Regions from separate parts of the Microbaculum mangrovi genome, predicted to be linked through region 1. Evidence: predicted binding sites of a transcription regulator. Region 1 holds the regulator's gene; each other region holds the start of a gene.
What was found. Region 1 encodes PhoB, which activates phosphate uptake and scavenging genes when phosphate is short. Its sites were predicted from a motif close to TGTCATNNANCTGTCAT; they were not measured.
Positions count from the first base shown of each region.

Region 2: a site for PhoB is predicted at 2,720-2,736, ahead of ACSF9G_RS13935 (DUF1045 domain-containing protein). Genes of this name have one in related genera too.
Region 3: a site for PhoB is predicted at 2,730-2,746, ahead of ugpB (sn-glycerol-3-phosphate ABC transporter substrate-binding protein UgpB). Genes of this name have one in related genera too.

Region 1 covers NZ_JBPODT010000003.1:121,436-126,018, reverse strand. The annotation lists gene pstA (phosphate ABC transporter permease PstA) at 1-462, shown strand, start outside; gene pstB (phosphate ABC transporter ATP-binding protein PstB) at 545-1,306, shown strand; gene phoU (phosphate signaling complex protein PhoU) at 1,347-2,069, shown strand; gene phoB (phosphate regulon transcriptional regulator PhoB) at 2,089-2,790, shown strand; gene ACSF9G_RS13300 (trans-3-hydroxy-L-proline dehydratase) at 2,852-3,886, shown strand; gene ACSF9G_RS13295 (GcrA family cell cycle regulator) at 3,899-4,417, opposite strand.
Region 2 covers NZ_JBPODT010000003.1:254,284-258,866, reverse strand. The annotation lists gene ACSF9G_RS13940 (class I SAM-dependent methyltransferase) at 57-1,283, opposite strand; gene ACSF9G_RS13935 (DUF1045 domain-containing protein) at 1,921-2,649, opposite strand; gene ACSF9G_RS13930 (tetratricopeptide repeat protein) at 2,815-3,417, shown strand; gene ACSF9G_RS13925 (methyl-accepting chemotaxis protein) at 3,758-4,583, shown strand, end outside.
Region 3 covers NZ_JBPODT010000004.1:215,883-220,465, reverse strand. The annotation lists gene ugpE (sn-glycerol-3-phosphate ABC transporter permease UgpE) at 1-242, opposite strand, end outside; gene ugpA (sn-glycerol-3-phosphate ABC transporter permease UgpA) at 366-1,250, opposite strand; gene ugpB (sn-glycerol-3-phosphate ABC transporter substrate-binding protein UgpB) at 1,325-2,662, opposite strand; gene ACSF9G_RS17820 (sensor histidine kinase) at 2,849-4,237, opposite strand; gene ACSF9G_RS17815 (response regulator transcription factor) at 4,234-4,583, opposite strand, start outside.

The DNA of each region.
Region 1 (4,583 bases):
GGACTGCCCCGCTCGGCGCCGCTGGTCGGCGGCATGGTGCTGTCGCTGATGACGCTGCCGACGATCATCATCGTCACGCGCGCCTCGCTCAAGGCGGTGCCGCCGTCGATCCGCGAGGGCGCGCTCGGCATGGGCGCCTCGCGCCACCAGGTGATCGCCCATCACGTCCTGCCACTCGCCCTGCCCGGCATCCTGACCGGCACGATCATCGGGCTCGCGCAGGCACTCGGCGAAACGGCGCCGCTACTGCTGATCGGCATGAACGCCTTCATCACCTCGCCTCCGGGCGGGCTCATGGACGCCTCCACCGCCCTGCCGACGCAGATCTTCATCTGGGCCGACAGTCCGGAACGCGGCTTCGTCGACCGCACGTCGGCAGCGATCCTGGTGCTGCTGGGCTTCCTCATCCTCATGAACATAACAGCCATCTTCCTGCGTCAGCGCCTCGAGCGGACGTGGTAGGGCAAGGAGCACGAGCATGACCGACGCTGCGACCGCAGAGACGCCGACGCCTGCCGGGACGATCGTCGTAGACGACCCGAACATGAACCCGATCCGCGTATCGGCGAACAACACCTGCGTGTTCTACGGCGCGAAACAGGCCCTGTTCGACGTCTCCATCGACATCGCCGAGCGCTCTGTGACCGCGCTGATCGGCCCGTCCGGCTGCGGCAAGTCGACCTTCCTGCGCTGCCTCAACCGGATGAACGACACCATCGAGAGCTGCCGTGTCACCGGCGAGATCACGCTTGACGGCCGCGACATCTACGACCCCTCGCTTGACGTAGTGGAGCTGCGCGCGCGCGTCGGCATGGTCTTCCAGAAGCCCAACCCGTTCCCCAAGTCGATCTACGAGAACATCGCCTACGGCCCGCGCATCCACGGCCTTGCCCGCGGCAAGACGGAAATGGACGCGATCGTGGAGACCAGCCTGCGCAAGGCCGGACTCTGGGAGGAGGTCAGGGACCGGCTCAACGAGCCGGGCACCGGTCTGTCCGGCGGCCAGCAGCAGCGCCTGTGCATCGCCCGCGCCATCGCCGTCAGCCCCGAAGTGATCCTGATGGACGAACCGTGCTCTGCGCTCGACCCGATCGCCACGGCCAAGGTCGAGGAGCTGATCGACGAGCTGAAGGAGAACTACTGCATCGTCATCGTGACGCACTCGATGCAGCAGGCCGCCCGCGTGTCGCAGCGCACCGCCTTCTTTCACCTCGGCATCCTCGTGGAGGTCGGCCCGACCGAGCACATCTTCACGAACCCGAGAGACCAGCGCACCCACGACTACATCACCGGCCGCTTCGGCTGATCCCACGGATGGCCACGGACGACAGGCCGAGGAGAATGAGATGACGGAACATATCGTTTCCTCCTACGACGAAGAGCTGAAGAACCTCGCCGTCAAACTGACGCAGATGGGCGGCCTCGCCGAGAAGCTGCTGACCGACTCGATCGTCGCGCTGCACACCAGCGACCAGGAATTGGCGCTGCGGACCATCGAGGCGGACGAACAGATCGACGAACTCGAGCACGAGGTCGAGGAGGCCGCGATCCTGATGATCGCCAAGCGCCAGCCGATGGCCGTCGACCTGCGCGAGATCATCGCCGCGATCAAGATATCGTCCGAGCTCGAGCGCATCGGCGACATGGCCAAGAACATCGCCAAGCGGGCGGTAGCGATCCAGTCGGAGATCATCGCGCAGCGGGCGATCCTCGGCATCGATCACATGAGCCGGATCGCCTCGGAACAGCTCAAGGATGTGCTCGACAGCTTCGCCCAGCGCGACGTCGACAAGGCGATGGCGGTGTGGCACCGCGATTCCGAGATCGACGCGATGTACACTTCGATCTTCCGGGAGCTCCTCACCTATATGATGGAGGACCCGCGCTCGATCACCTATTCGACGCACCTTTTGTTCGCGGCCAAGAACATCGAGCGGATCGGCGACCACGCGACCAATATCGCCGAGATGGTGTTCTACCTGGTGAAGGGCGAGCCGCTGCGCGAGCAGCGCCCGAAGGGGGACACGTCGAGCTACACGCCGGCGGACTATCCGCAGAGCGACGACTGAGGAACCGAAGGGCCGGACGATGAACGCCAAAGTTCTGATCGTCGAAGACGAAGAACCGTTGACGCTACTGATCCGCTACAACCTCGAATCCGAAGGATACGAGGTGGAGGCGGTTGCCCGGGGCGACGAGGCGGAGACGCGCATCCGCGAGGGCGCGCCCGACCTGGTGCTGCTCGACTGGATGCTGCCCGGGATCTCCGGCATCGAACTGTGCCGGCGCATCCGCTCGCGCCCGGAGACGACGGCGCTGCCGGTAATCATGCTGACGGCGCGCGGCGAGGAGACCGAGCGCATCCGCGGCCTGGCCACCGGCGCCGACGACTACGTGGTCAAGCCGTTCTCGATCCCCGAGCTGATGGCGCGGGTGAAGGCGCTCCTGCGCCGCGCCAAGCCGGAGCTGATCGCCACCGTGCTGCATGCAGGCGACATCGAGCTCAACCGCGATACCCACCGGGTGCGCCGGGCGGGCCGCGAGATCCATCTGGGGCCGACCGAGTTCAGGCTGCTCGAGTTCCTGATGCAGAGCCCGGGACGGGTGTTCACCCGCGAGCAGCTGCTGGACGGCGTGTGGGGCCGCGACGTCTATGTCGACGAGCGCACCGTGGACGTCCATGTCGGCCGGCTGCGCAAGGCGATCAACCGGGGCCGCAAGGCCGACCCGATCCGCACCGTGCGCGGCGCCGGCTACGCCTTCAACGAGCAGTTCGCCACCGCCAACTGACTTGTGCGCCCGCCCCGATCGCGGTTCCCTGTCCGGGTAACGCCGGAAAGGGAGCGGGGCCATGCGCGCGAGCAAGGTCGTTCACGTCGTCAGCTGCCATGCCGAGGGCGAGGTCGGCGACGTCATCGTCGGCGGCGTGGCGCCGCCGCCGGGCGATACCCTGTGGCAACAGTCGCGGTGGATCGCCCGCGACCAGGGGCTGCGCCGCTTCCTGCTCAACGAGCCGCGCGGCGGGGTGTTCCGTCATGTGAACCTGCTGGTGCCGGCAAAGGACGCGCGCGCGGCGATGGGCTTCATCATCATGGAGCCCGAGGACACGCCGCCCATGTCCGGTTCCAATGCCATCTGCGTGGCGACCGTGCTGCTCGAAACCGGCATCGTCGCCATGCGCGAGCCGACCACGACGATGACGCTGGAGGCGCCCGGCGGGCTCATCGAGATCACCGCCGACTGCAGGAACGGCAAGGCGGAGCGGATCGTCGTCCGCAACGTGCCCGCGTTCGCCGAGCGGCTGTCGACGCCGCTAGAGGTCGAGGGGCTGGGAACGCTGAACGTCGACACGGCCTATGGCGGCGACAGCTTCGTCGTCGTCGACGCCGACGCGCTCGGATTCACGATCGAGGCATCGGAAGCGCGCGACCTGGCCGCCGCCGGCATCGCCATCACCGATGCCGCCAACCAGCAGCTCGGCTTCCGTCATCCGGAAAACCCGGACTGGGCGCATCTCTCGTTCTGCCTGATCGCGGGATCGCTGCGCACCGAGGGAGGCGCCACCGTCTCGCGGCACGCCGTCGCGATCCAGCCCGGCAAGATCGACCGCTCGCCGACCGGCACCGCGGTTTCGGCGCGCATGGCGCTGCTGCGCGCGCGCGGCCTCATGGCGGCGGGCGACACCTTGATCGCGGAATCGATCATCGACTCCCGCTTCATCGGCAGGATCGTCGCCGACACCACGGTAGGCGAACATCCGGCGATCGTTCCTGAGATTTCGGGACGGGCGTGGATCACCGGGACGCATCAGCACATGCTGGACCCGGGAGACCCCTGGCCGAACGGCTATCGCCTCAGCGACACCTGGCCGGCCAGGACGGTGTAGACGTGAAAGCCCCTAGCCCGCCGACTTCGTCCGGCGCCTGTCGTTGGCCGGCTGATAGGCGACGCGGCAGTGATGCTCGCAATAGGGCACGCCGCTGCCCGAACGCCGGCCGCAGAAGTAGAAGTCCTCCTGGCCCGGATCGCCGATCGGCCATTTGCAGGTGTGCTCGTTCAGCTGCAGGATCGTGGCCCGTTCCTCGGGCGGAATGAACAATTCCTCGACCGGCGCGAGCACGCGCATCGGCACCACTTCGGCGTCGAGCTGCTGCTCTTCGACCACGTTCAGCTTCAAGGCAGTGTTGCCGATGACCCGTGTGGTGGGGCGCGGCGGCATCGACGGGCGACGCACCTTGCGCACCCGCGGCGCCGAAGGCCGCGAGGTCTTGGTGCGGCCGGACAGTCCCAGCCGGTGCACCTTGCCGATCACCGCATTGCGTGTCACTCCACCGAGCTCGGCCGCGATCTGACTGGCACTCAGTCCATCGGTCCAGAGCTTCTTCAGGAGCTCGACACGTTCATCAGTCCAAGACATCCGCCGCTCCATGCTTGGGTTGCGGACAGACTCCGAGTCCTCACCGGAATCGCCTACTTGCGATCCGACTTTCCCACTAAATCTGGGTGACTAGACTGGTCCGCCGCACGAAATGTCGTACTCAATGAGTGCAAGCTACAATACCGGCGGACTCGCCGTAAACCCC
Region 2 (4,583 bases), 130 kb from region 1:
CAACTGCCACCGGCTGATGTGTGCTGCGACGGCGCGGACCCCAGCGTGAGACTCATCTAGCCAACCGATGTTAGTGACCGCTGCGAAACGGAACTTTCTTCGAGCCGGACAATGTAGTCCCGCGTCATCGGCAGGACATCGAGACGCTTGGTAAGCTGCATCTGGAAAACCACGTTCGTGCGTCGTCGGAAGCCGATCTCGCAGAGCACCAGATAGTATTCCCACATGCGCACGAAGCGCTCGTCATAGAGATCACTGACTTCCGCGGCTCGCGCCATGAAGCGCTCACGCCAGTGACGCAGCGTCTCGGCGTAGTGCAGCCGCAGGATCTCCACGTCGGCGACAAGGAGTCCGGTCGGTTCGACCGCCGAGACCATCTCCGACAGCGAGGGAAGATCGGCGCCGGAAAAAATGTACTTGCGGATGAACGGATTGATCGGCGCCGGCGCGTCGGAATAGCCGATCGTGTGGATCAAAGCGACACCGTCCTCATTTAGCAGCGCACGAATGCGGCCAAAGAATTCGGCATAATTTCTCTTGCCGACATGCTCGAACATCCCCACCGAGACGATCCGGTCGAACCGGCCTTCCACCTCACGGTAGTCGCGCAGATCGAAACGCACGCGCGAACCGGCCGGTGAAGCAGCCGCCCTCTGCATACTGTGCTCATGTTGTTCCGTGCTCAGGGTGACGCCGGTCACATCGGCCCCGAACGTTTCGGCAAGATACAAGCCGAGGCCGCCCCATCCCGATCCGATGTCCAGAACCCTCAGCCCGGGCCGATCAAGTTTCAGTTTCGCCGCGATATGCAGCTTCTTGCGTTCCTGTGCCGCTTCGAGCGAATCATCCGGATTCGCAAAGTAGGCGCAGGAATATTGGCGGTCGCGGTCGAGAAAGGTGTCATAGAGCTCCGATGAGAGATCGTAATGATGCGCCACGTTCTGCCGTGCCCGGCCGATCGGGTTCGCCTGTTTCAGCCGCCTGCCCAGCCGTTCAAGCAAATCAATCCAGGGGTTGCTTCCGGAAAGGCCATAATTGCGCGCCACCACGTCAAGAAAATCGTAGAGACTGCCATCCACAATCACCAGCCGTCCGTCCATGTAGGCTTCGCCGACCGACAGAGCCGGATTTAGGGCAAGGGTGTATTCACTCGCTTTCGAGGTCAGGCGCAATGTGGCTACCGGAGGGGAACCGTCGCCGATCGCATGTGACACGCCGGCGGAATCGATAACGCAGAGACTGCCGTCCCGGACGATGGATCTGAGAATTGCTGCAAACATCATTTCGATCGGCTCGAACTTTGGTAACTCGAGTATCTGGATCCAGCTAGTGGTCCAAGTGCGATGTTCGACGCCAGCCGCGTAATTGGCCCCGTGTCTTCAGCCAACGATGCATCTTAAGAATACTGATCCGTGCGGGCAATCCTGCGTCGAGTTCAAGCGCGATTGCAAAAGCGATGAAAGAGCTTGGATTCGGGATCTGTCGGCATTGGATGCGCAGCCCGCCGACGAAGGTCTGGTTCAGGTCGTTGACCCGATAGCCGAGTTCCGGCCGGGAGTGCGCACCAGTTTTTCCAGAATTGCCTTTAAAGATGAAGCCAGCGGATGCTGCCCCTTGCAATCGGCGGATCGAGCCCCATATTACACTCAATCCCGGACGAACAGGCTGGTTTGCGCGGACGTCACCGCCGCAACAGCCGGGACGCGGCCAGCACGGATGTACTGCGGCCACGTTTGTTCCACGGCCCTTGACGTTTGAGGCCGGGAGCGCCCGGGCGAAGTCGACAGTGTAGTACGCCGGATCCAATCGGCGAGACTACCTGTCGCGACTTCGGTCTCCCATCCCCATTCCAGACAATCCTTCACCGATCCGCGCATCCGCGCGGCGCTATGCGTCCGGTGTCACGGAGATCCGCCCGCACTACATCGCGTCGAGCTGAACGGCCCGATGGGTATAGGCGAGCGGATGGCCAAGGGTGGTGGCCGCGAGGACCTCGAAACGGACACCAGGCTGGCGCTCGACGGCAAGGGCGACACGGTTGACGAACAGGGCGCGGCCGATAAGGGGCTCGAAGAAATCCGTGAGGATATCTTCCGTGTCCGCCGCCCGGGCGGCATCCGTCCTGCCGGTCAGGGTGATATGGAAGCTCGCCTCGTCGAACACATAAGGATAGCCCCAGCGCTCGAGATTGGCCTGCTGGCGCGCGTTCAGGCCGGCGGCCTGACGACGCGCGATCTCGGCGCGTGTGGGCGCCTTCCGGAAATCGTCGAAGGCGCGCACCGCGCGCGCCGACAGGGCCTCGGCCTGCTCATCGCGGATCGCCGGCATCAGGGCGAAGAAACCTCGAAGGTGCTTCAGCGACAGGACGGGAATGCGTACCGGCGTGACCGTGCGGGCGAACCCGCGCAGCGCCTCGACCAGCTCGCCTTCGCTGCGCCCCTCGGCGAGCCGGAACGGCGGCTTCAGGGTCGCGTGCAGGCCGTAGCGGGCCGGCTCCGACACGAGGCCGCCCCAGCTCTCCGCCTCCAGCCCGCGGACGATCGGCGCGGCGAAGGTGGTTCCGGTCTCGACGTCATAGCCTAGCCAGCGGGCACCGAACTCGGCCAGGTCGGTATCGGGATCGGGAACGAAGTAGATCGCGTAGCGCACGCACAGTCTCCTCACGCGGGTCACGCGGTCCGCCGGGATGCGAACCGATCCTACTCGGTATCCACGGGGCATTACAGCGCGATGACGGCCATACGCGACCGGAGACGGGTCGCGGCAATCGGCGGTTTCCGGTAGAATCCGCCAAGGATTGATGGGGCTGCGATCGTGCCAGACCGAGCCGGTACCGACCAGTTGTTGCGTGACGCGGCGGCGGCGATTAGCGCCGGCGACTGGCGCGGCGCGGAGACGGTACTCCTCACCTGCTTGGAGCGCCGCGCGGACGACGTTTCCCTCGCCTACAATCTCGCCCTGGTGGAAAAGAGGCTCGGCAAGCCGGCGCTGGCCGAACAACGACTGGCGCGCCTGCTCGCGACAGCCCCCGATCACGCCAATGCACGGTTCGAGTACGCCGCGTCCCTGATGGACCGCGGCGCGGAGGCCGACGCGCTCGGCGCATTCGAGACCTATCTCGCCGCCGTGCCGGACGACCCGGACGCGCGCCTGAATGCGGCGCGCCTGTGCCTGCGTCTCGGCAGGGCGGAAGCGGCGGCGATCCATCTGGAGCTGGCCGAGTCCGTGCGGCCCGGCGATCCGTCGATCCGGCTGGGTCGTGCCGAAGCGGCGCGCGATCTCGGCGAGGTCGACGCAGCGCGGAAACTGTTCGGCGCGCTCTATCGGGAAGCGCCCGGCCTCCGGCCCGAAATCCTGAAGGCGATGAGCCAGGGGGCACGCGGCCGGCTTCCGCTCGACCGGCGGCGCCTTTTATAGCTGTATACTGCATACTGCGCTCATATTGACAATCATCAATCTCGATTATCCTATTTATCAATCTTTATAATAATATATGTTTTGAAATACTGCTTGGAAATCATTCCGCTCGTCTTGCCCGGCATACCCACGCCCAAAGTATTTAGCCATATCATTTTTTGCGGACTTTCCTCGCGCCCCGCCAGTCCTAGGCTTTCCCGAGCGATTCTCCGCTAATTGTTTCGACTATGAATACTTTTGGCATTAACTATTATTTCAATATACACCCCCAATAAATCGGCGAATAACTTTCAATCCGCGCTATGGCGTCACCGTTGACGGACAGCATTCGGGGGGACTTATGAAATCACTATCGCTCAGAAATATCCTGCTCGCGATCACCGGGCTTCTCGGGCTCGCCGTCATCGGCCTTGCCGGACAGATGACATTCGACATGGCCGGACAGCGCTCCAGCGCGATGCAGACCGAGGAAACCAATACGATCGGCGACCTGTTGCTCGGCAGCGCCGGTAACTGGGCGATCGAACGCGGTATCAGCATGACCGCGCTGAGCGCGAGCGAACCCGTCAGCAGCGACCGGCGCGCGGCGATCGACAAGCAGCGCCAGCTCGCCGACACGGACCTGAAAACGGCCCTGGAGCGTCTTGCCGGGACAGACACGAACCTGGCCACGACGGAAGAGGCCCTGGCCAGGGTGGCGGCGCTCCGGCCGGAGGTGGATCGCGCGCTGCAGATGCCGCTGTCCCAGCGCGATCCGCAACTGGCCGAAGAATGGCTGACGACCATCACCGGTGTGATCGAGGCGACGCAGACGCTGCGCCGCGCACTGGAATTGTCTCTCGACACCGCGGAGGCACGGATGGCGCAGTATCAGCGCATGAAGGACGCCATCTGGGTGATGAGCGAGTTCGCCGGCCGCGAACGCGCCGGCATCGGCGCGGCGATCGCCAGCGGCAAGCCGATGAGCAACGCGTTCCTGGAAACGGTGGCAAGCCGGCGCGGGCGCGTCGAGTACGCTTGGGAAACCGTCCAGGCGGTCGCCGACAACGTTCCGGTCTCGGCCGACGTCACCAGCGCGATCGAGACGGTTCGCCGCGATTTCTTCGGCGACCTCGGCAAGACCCGCCAGGCCATTCTGGCGGCCGGTGCCGCGGGCGATCCCTATC
Region 3 (4,583 bases), on a different contig from region 1:
GAGTTGACCAGCATCAGGCCGATCGGCGGCGTGCCCGCGGCCGCCTCGCCCGTGCTGAGCACCTTCCAGTAGTTCTCAACCAGCTGGTCGCCCGGCCACAGCGGCATAACGCCGGACAGGAAGTCGCCGGCGGCGTGCGTCGAGGCGACGAAGGCGATCCACACCGGCAGCACGATGAAGGCTGCGCCGAGGATCAGCGTCAGGTGGGTTACGAGCGTCAGGAGCGGGCGGCGTTCGACCATGGCTGTCCTCATGCCCCCATCTGATCGGGAGACAGCGGGTGAGCCGGCTTCCTTACGCTCATTCCCGCGAAAGCGGGAATGAGCGGAGAGTGGGGTTGAGGGCGGAGCGTGACCATCGCGTCCTCAGTAGTGCACGCGCCGCTCGACGAAGCGGAACTGGATGACGATCAGCACGATGACGATCGCCATCAGGATGACCGACTGGGCCGCCGAACCGCCGAGGTCGAGGCCGATGAAGCCGTCGCGGTACACCTTGTAGACCAGGATGGTGGTCGCCTGGCCCGGGCCGCCGCCGGTCGTCGCGTGGACGATGCCGAAGGTGTCGAAGAAGGCGTAGACGAGGTTGACGACGGCGAGGAAGAAGGTGGTCGGCGACAACAGCGGCAGCGTCACCGTGAAGAAGCGCTTGACCGGACCGGCGCCGTCGATCGCGGCGGCCTCGATCAGCGAGCGCGGGATCGACTGCAGGCCGGCGAGGAAGAACACGAAATTGTAGGAGATCTGCTTCCAGGCCGCGGCGATGATGATGAGGATCATCGCCTGGTCACCGTCGAGCACGTGGTTCCACGACAGGCCGAGGCCGCGCAACGCATAGGCGACGATGCCGATCGTGGGATTGAACATCAGCCACCACAGCACGCCGGCGAGCACGGGGGCGACGGCGTAGGGCCAGATCATCAGCGTCTTGTAGGCGGTCGCCCCGCGCAGCACCCGGTTCGCGGCGACCGCGAACAGGAGCGCGAACCCCATCGACAGGATGGCGGTGGCAGCGCTGAACACGACGGTGACGTGCACGGAGGCGAGGTAGCCCGGGTCCTCGAACAGACGGACGAAATTGTCGAGGCCGACGAACTTGACCGAAAGCCCGAAGGCATCCTGGCGCAGCACCGACTGGTAGGCCGCCTGGCTCGCCGGCCACAGGAAGAAGACCGCGGTGATCGCAAGCTGCGGGGCGAGCAGGGCCGCCGGCAGCCAGACGCCTGAAAAGCTGACGCGTTTTTCGTTCATCGCGGAAACAGGTGCATGGCAAGGACACGGTGCGGCGGGCCGCCGATGGCCGCCCGCCGCTTTTGGGGTTGCTTTTAGGAGTTCTGGTCCTGGAACGCGCGCAGCAGCTTGTTGCCGCGCTCCACGGCCGCGTCAAGCGCCTCCTCGGCGCTCTTCTTGCCGGCCCAGACCTCTTCCAGTTCCTCGTTGATGACGTCGCGGATCTGGACGAAGTTGCCCAGGCGCAGGCCGCGCGAGGTCTCGGTCGGCGGATTGAGGTTCATCTGCAGAACCGAGATGTCGGCGCCGGGGTTCTTGTCGTAGTAGCCCTGCGCCTTCGTCAGCTCGTAGGCGGCGGTGGTGATCGGCAGATAGCCGGTCTCCTGGTGCCACCAGGCCTGCACCTCCGGCGAGGACAGGTAGGTGAAGAACTTCGCCGCACCCTTGTAGGTCTCGTCGGAATGGCCGGTCAGGGGCCACAGCGTCGCGCCACCGATGATCGAGTTCTGCGGCGTGCCGGCCGCGTCGTCGTAGTACGGCAGCATGCCGACGCCGACCTCGAAGTCCTTGGCGTTGGCGCGCACGCCGGCGAGCGAGGCCGAGGAGTTCATGTAGATCGCGCATTCGCCGGAATAGAACTTGGGCGCGGGATCCGAGCGGCGTCCGCCGTAGTCGAAGATCTTCGACGTCTGCCACTCACCCATGTTGGCGACGTGGCGCTTCTGCAGGTCGCCGTTGAATTCGAGCACCGCGTCGGTCCCGCCGAAGCCGTTGGCCTTCGAGGCGAACGGCACGTTGTGCAGCGCCGAGAAGTTCTCCAGCTGCACCCAGGACTGCCAGCCCGTGGTGAAGCCGCAGGAGGCCGCACCCGACTCGATGATCTTCCTGGAGAACGCCTCGATGTCGCCCCAGGTCTTCGGCGGGGTGTTCGGGTCGAGGCCGGCTTTCTCGAATGCCGTCTTGTTGTAGTACAGGATCGGCGTCGAGGAGTTGAACGGCATCGACAGCATGTTGCCGTCGGTGTCGGTGTAGTAGCCGACGACGGCCTGCAGGTAGGCCTTCGGATCGAACGGCTCGCCCGCCTTCTCCATCAGCTCGTAGACCGGATAGACGGCGCCCTTGGCGGCCATCATCGTGCCGGTGCCGACCTCGAACACCTGTACGATCGCCGGGTGCTCCTTGGCGCGGAAGGCGGCGATCGCCGCCGTCATCGTCTCGGTGTAGTTGCCCTTGTAGACGGGCGTGACCTTGTAGTCCGACTGCATGGCGTTGAAGTCGCCGGCGATCTTCTCGACCTTCTGGCCGAGCTCGCCGCCCATGGCGTGCCACCAAACGACTTCGGTGGCAGCGTTCGCCGAGCCGGCTGCGAGCGTCGCGCCGGCAACGGCAAGCCCCGCGAGCGCGGACGTTCCGGCGGTCCGGAATAGGGTCATGGAGAGCCTCCTTATGGATCCGACGCCGGGACCGGCGCCCTGAGGAGGCTGGCGGTATCACCGCCATCTGACAGTCGGATTACGGTTCCATGTCGGCGCCGTGACACCCCCTGGCGGCGCCAGGATCTTTGGCTCGGCCCTGGCTCGGGCCCTGACGCAGCGTGTGACGCGGCGTCGGTTTGCCGGTCAGCCTGCCGCCTGCGCCGGGAAGCGCAACGCCGCCCGCAGCCCGCCCGACGCGGCCGTGCCCAGCGTCAGGTCGCCGCCATAGGCCCGCGCGATCTCGGCGACGATGGCCAGGCCCAGGCCGCTGCCCGAGCGGCCCTGCCCCGGGCCGGAGACGTCGAGCCGCTCCCAGCGCCGCAGCACCGTCTCGCGGTCGGCCTCGGGAATGCCGGGGCCGTCGTCCTCGACGACGATCGCCGTGCCGTCCGCGTCCGGCGCGACGGTGACGGCGATGCGCCCGCGCGCCCACTTCACCGCGTTGTCGGCGAGGTTGCCGAGCGCCTCGTAGAGGTCTTCCGGGTCGACGGCGAGGCGCGTGCCGGGGGAAACCGCGATGTCCCACTGGATACGCTCGCCCGCCGGTGTCCGGGCCAGCGCGCCGGCGACGCGGCGCACCACCGGCTCGACGTCGATCAGCGCCGACGGCCGGTGGCTCAGCCGCGCCACCGCGATCGCCCGCTCGACGTGGCGGCGCATGGTGCCGGCGATCTCCTCGAGTTCGTCGGCGGCCTGCTCGTCGCCGCCCGCGCGCACCCGCTCGGCATGGCTCGACAGGACCGTGAGCGGCGTCTTCAGCCCGTGCGCCAGGTCGGCGGCGCGGGTCCGCGCGCGCTCGATCGTGGCGTCCTGGGCGTCGAGCAGGTCGTTGACCTCGTGGGCCAGCGGCACCACCTCGGCGGGAAAATCCGACGGCAGCCGCGCCATCTCGCCGGAGCGCACCGCGCCGATGGCGCGGCGCACCGTCTCTAGCGGCTTCAGCCCGAACTGGATCTGCGCCCAGGCCGCCGCCAGCAGCACCCCGCCGAGCAGCGCCAGCGACAGCCCGAGTTCGCCGGCGAAGGCGCGGGTGGCGCGCGTCACCTCGGCGCGGTCGACGGCGACCGCGATGCGCAGGTCGCGCAGACCCGCGCCGGGATCGTCCGCGGCGGATTCGTAGGAGACCTGGCGCTCGCGGACGATCAGCGGCGCGTCGCCCGGCCCGGGGCGGACATGGCGGTGCACCGCGCCGTTGCCCAGCGCGTCGGCCGGCAGGTCGAGGGTCTCGTCCCACAGCGAGCGCGAGCGCAGCAGCGTGTCGCCGTTTTCGTCGCGGATTTCCCAGTAGAGGCCGGACAGCGGCGTGGTGAAGCGCGGATCGGCGGGCTGACGGGTCAGCGTGACGGCGCCGTCAGCGCCGATGGCGACGTTGCCGGCGAGCTGGTTCAGGTAGGTCTCCAGCTCGGCGTCGACGCGGCGCGAGACGTGGCGTTCGAACAGCAGCGCCAGCCCGAGTCCGGCGATGACCAGCGCCGCGGTGACCCAGATCGCCGCGCCGGCGAACAGCCTAAGCCGGAGCGAGCGGCCGCTCACCCAGCCGCCTCCGGCACCATGTAGCCGAAGCCGCGCCGCGTCTCGATCAGGTCGACGCCGAGCTTCCGCCGCACGCGCCCGACCAGCACCTCGATGGCGTTGGAGTCGCGCTCGAAGTCCTGGGCGTAGAGATGCTCCGTCAGCTCCAGTTGCGAGACCACGCGGCCGGCGTGGTGCATGAGATAGGACAACAGCCGGTATTCCTGCGGCGACAGCGCCAGGGGCACACCGTTCACGCTGACCTTCATCTGCCGCGTGTCGAGGCTGACCGGTCCGTTGGTGAGGATCGGGCTCGCCTGCCCCGCCGAGCGCCTGAGCACGGCGCGCAGCCGCGCCACCAGTTCCT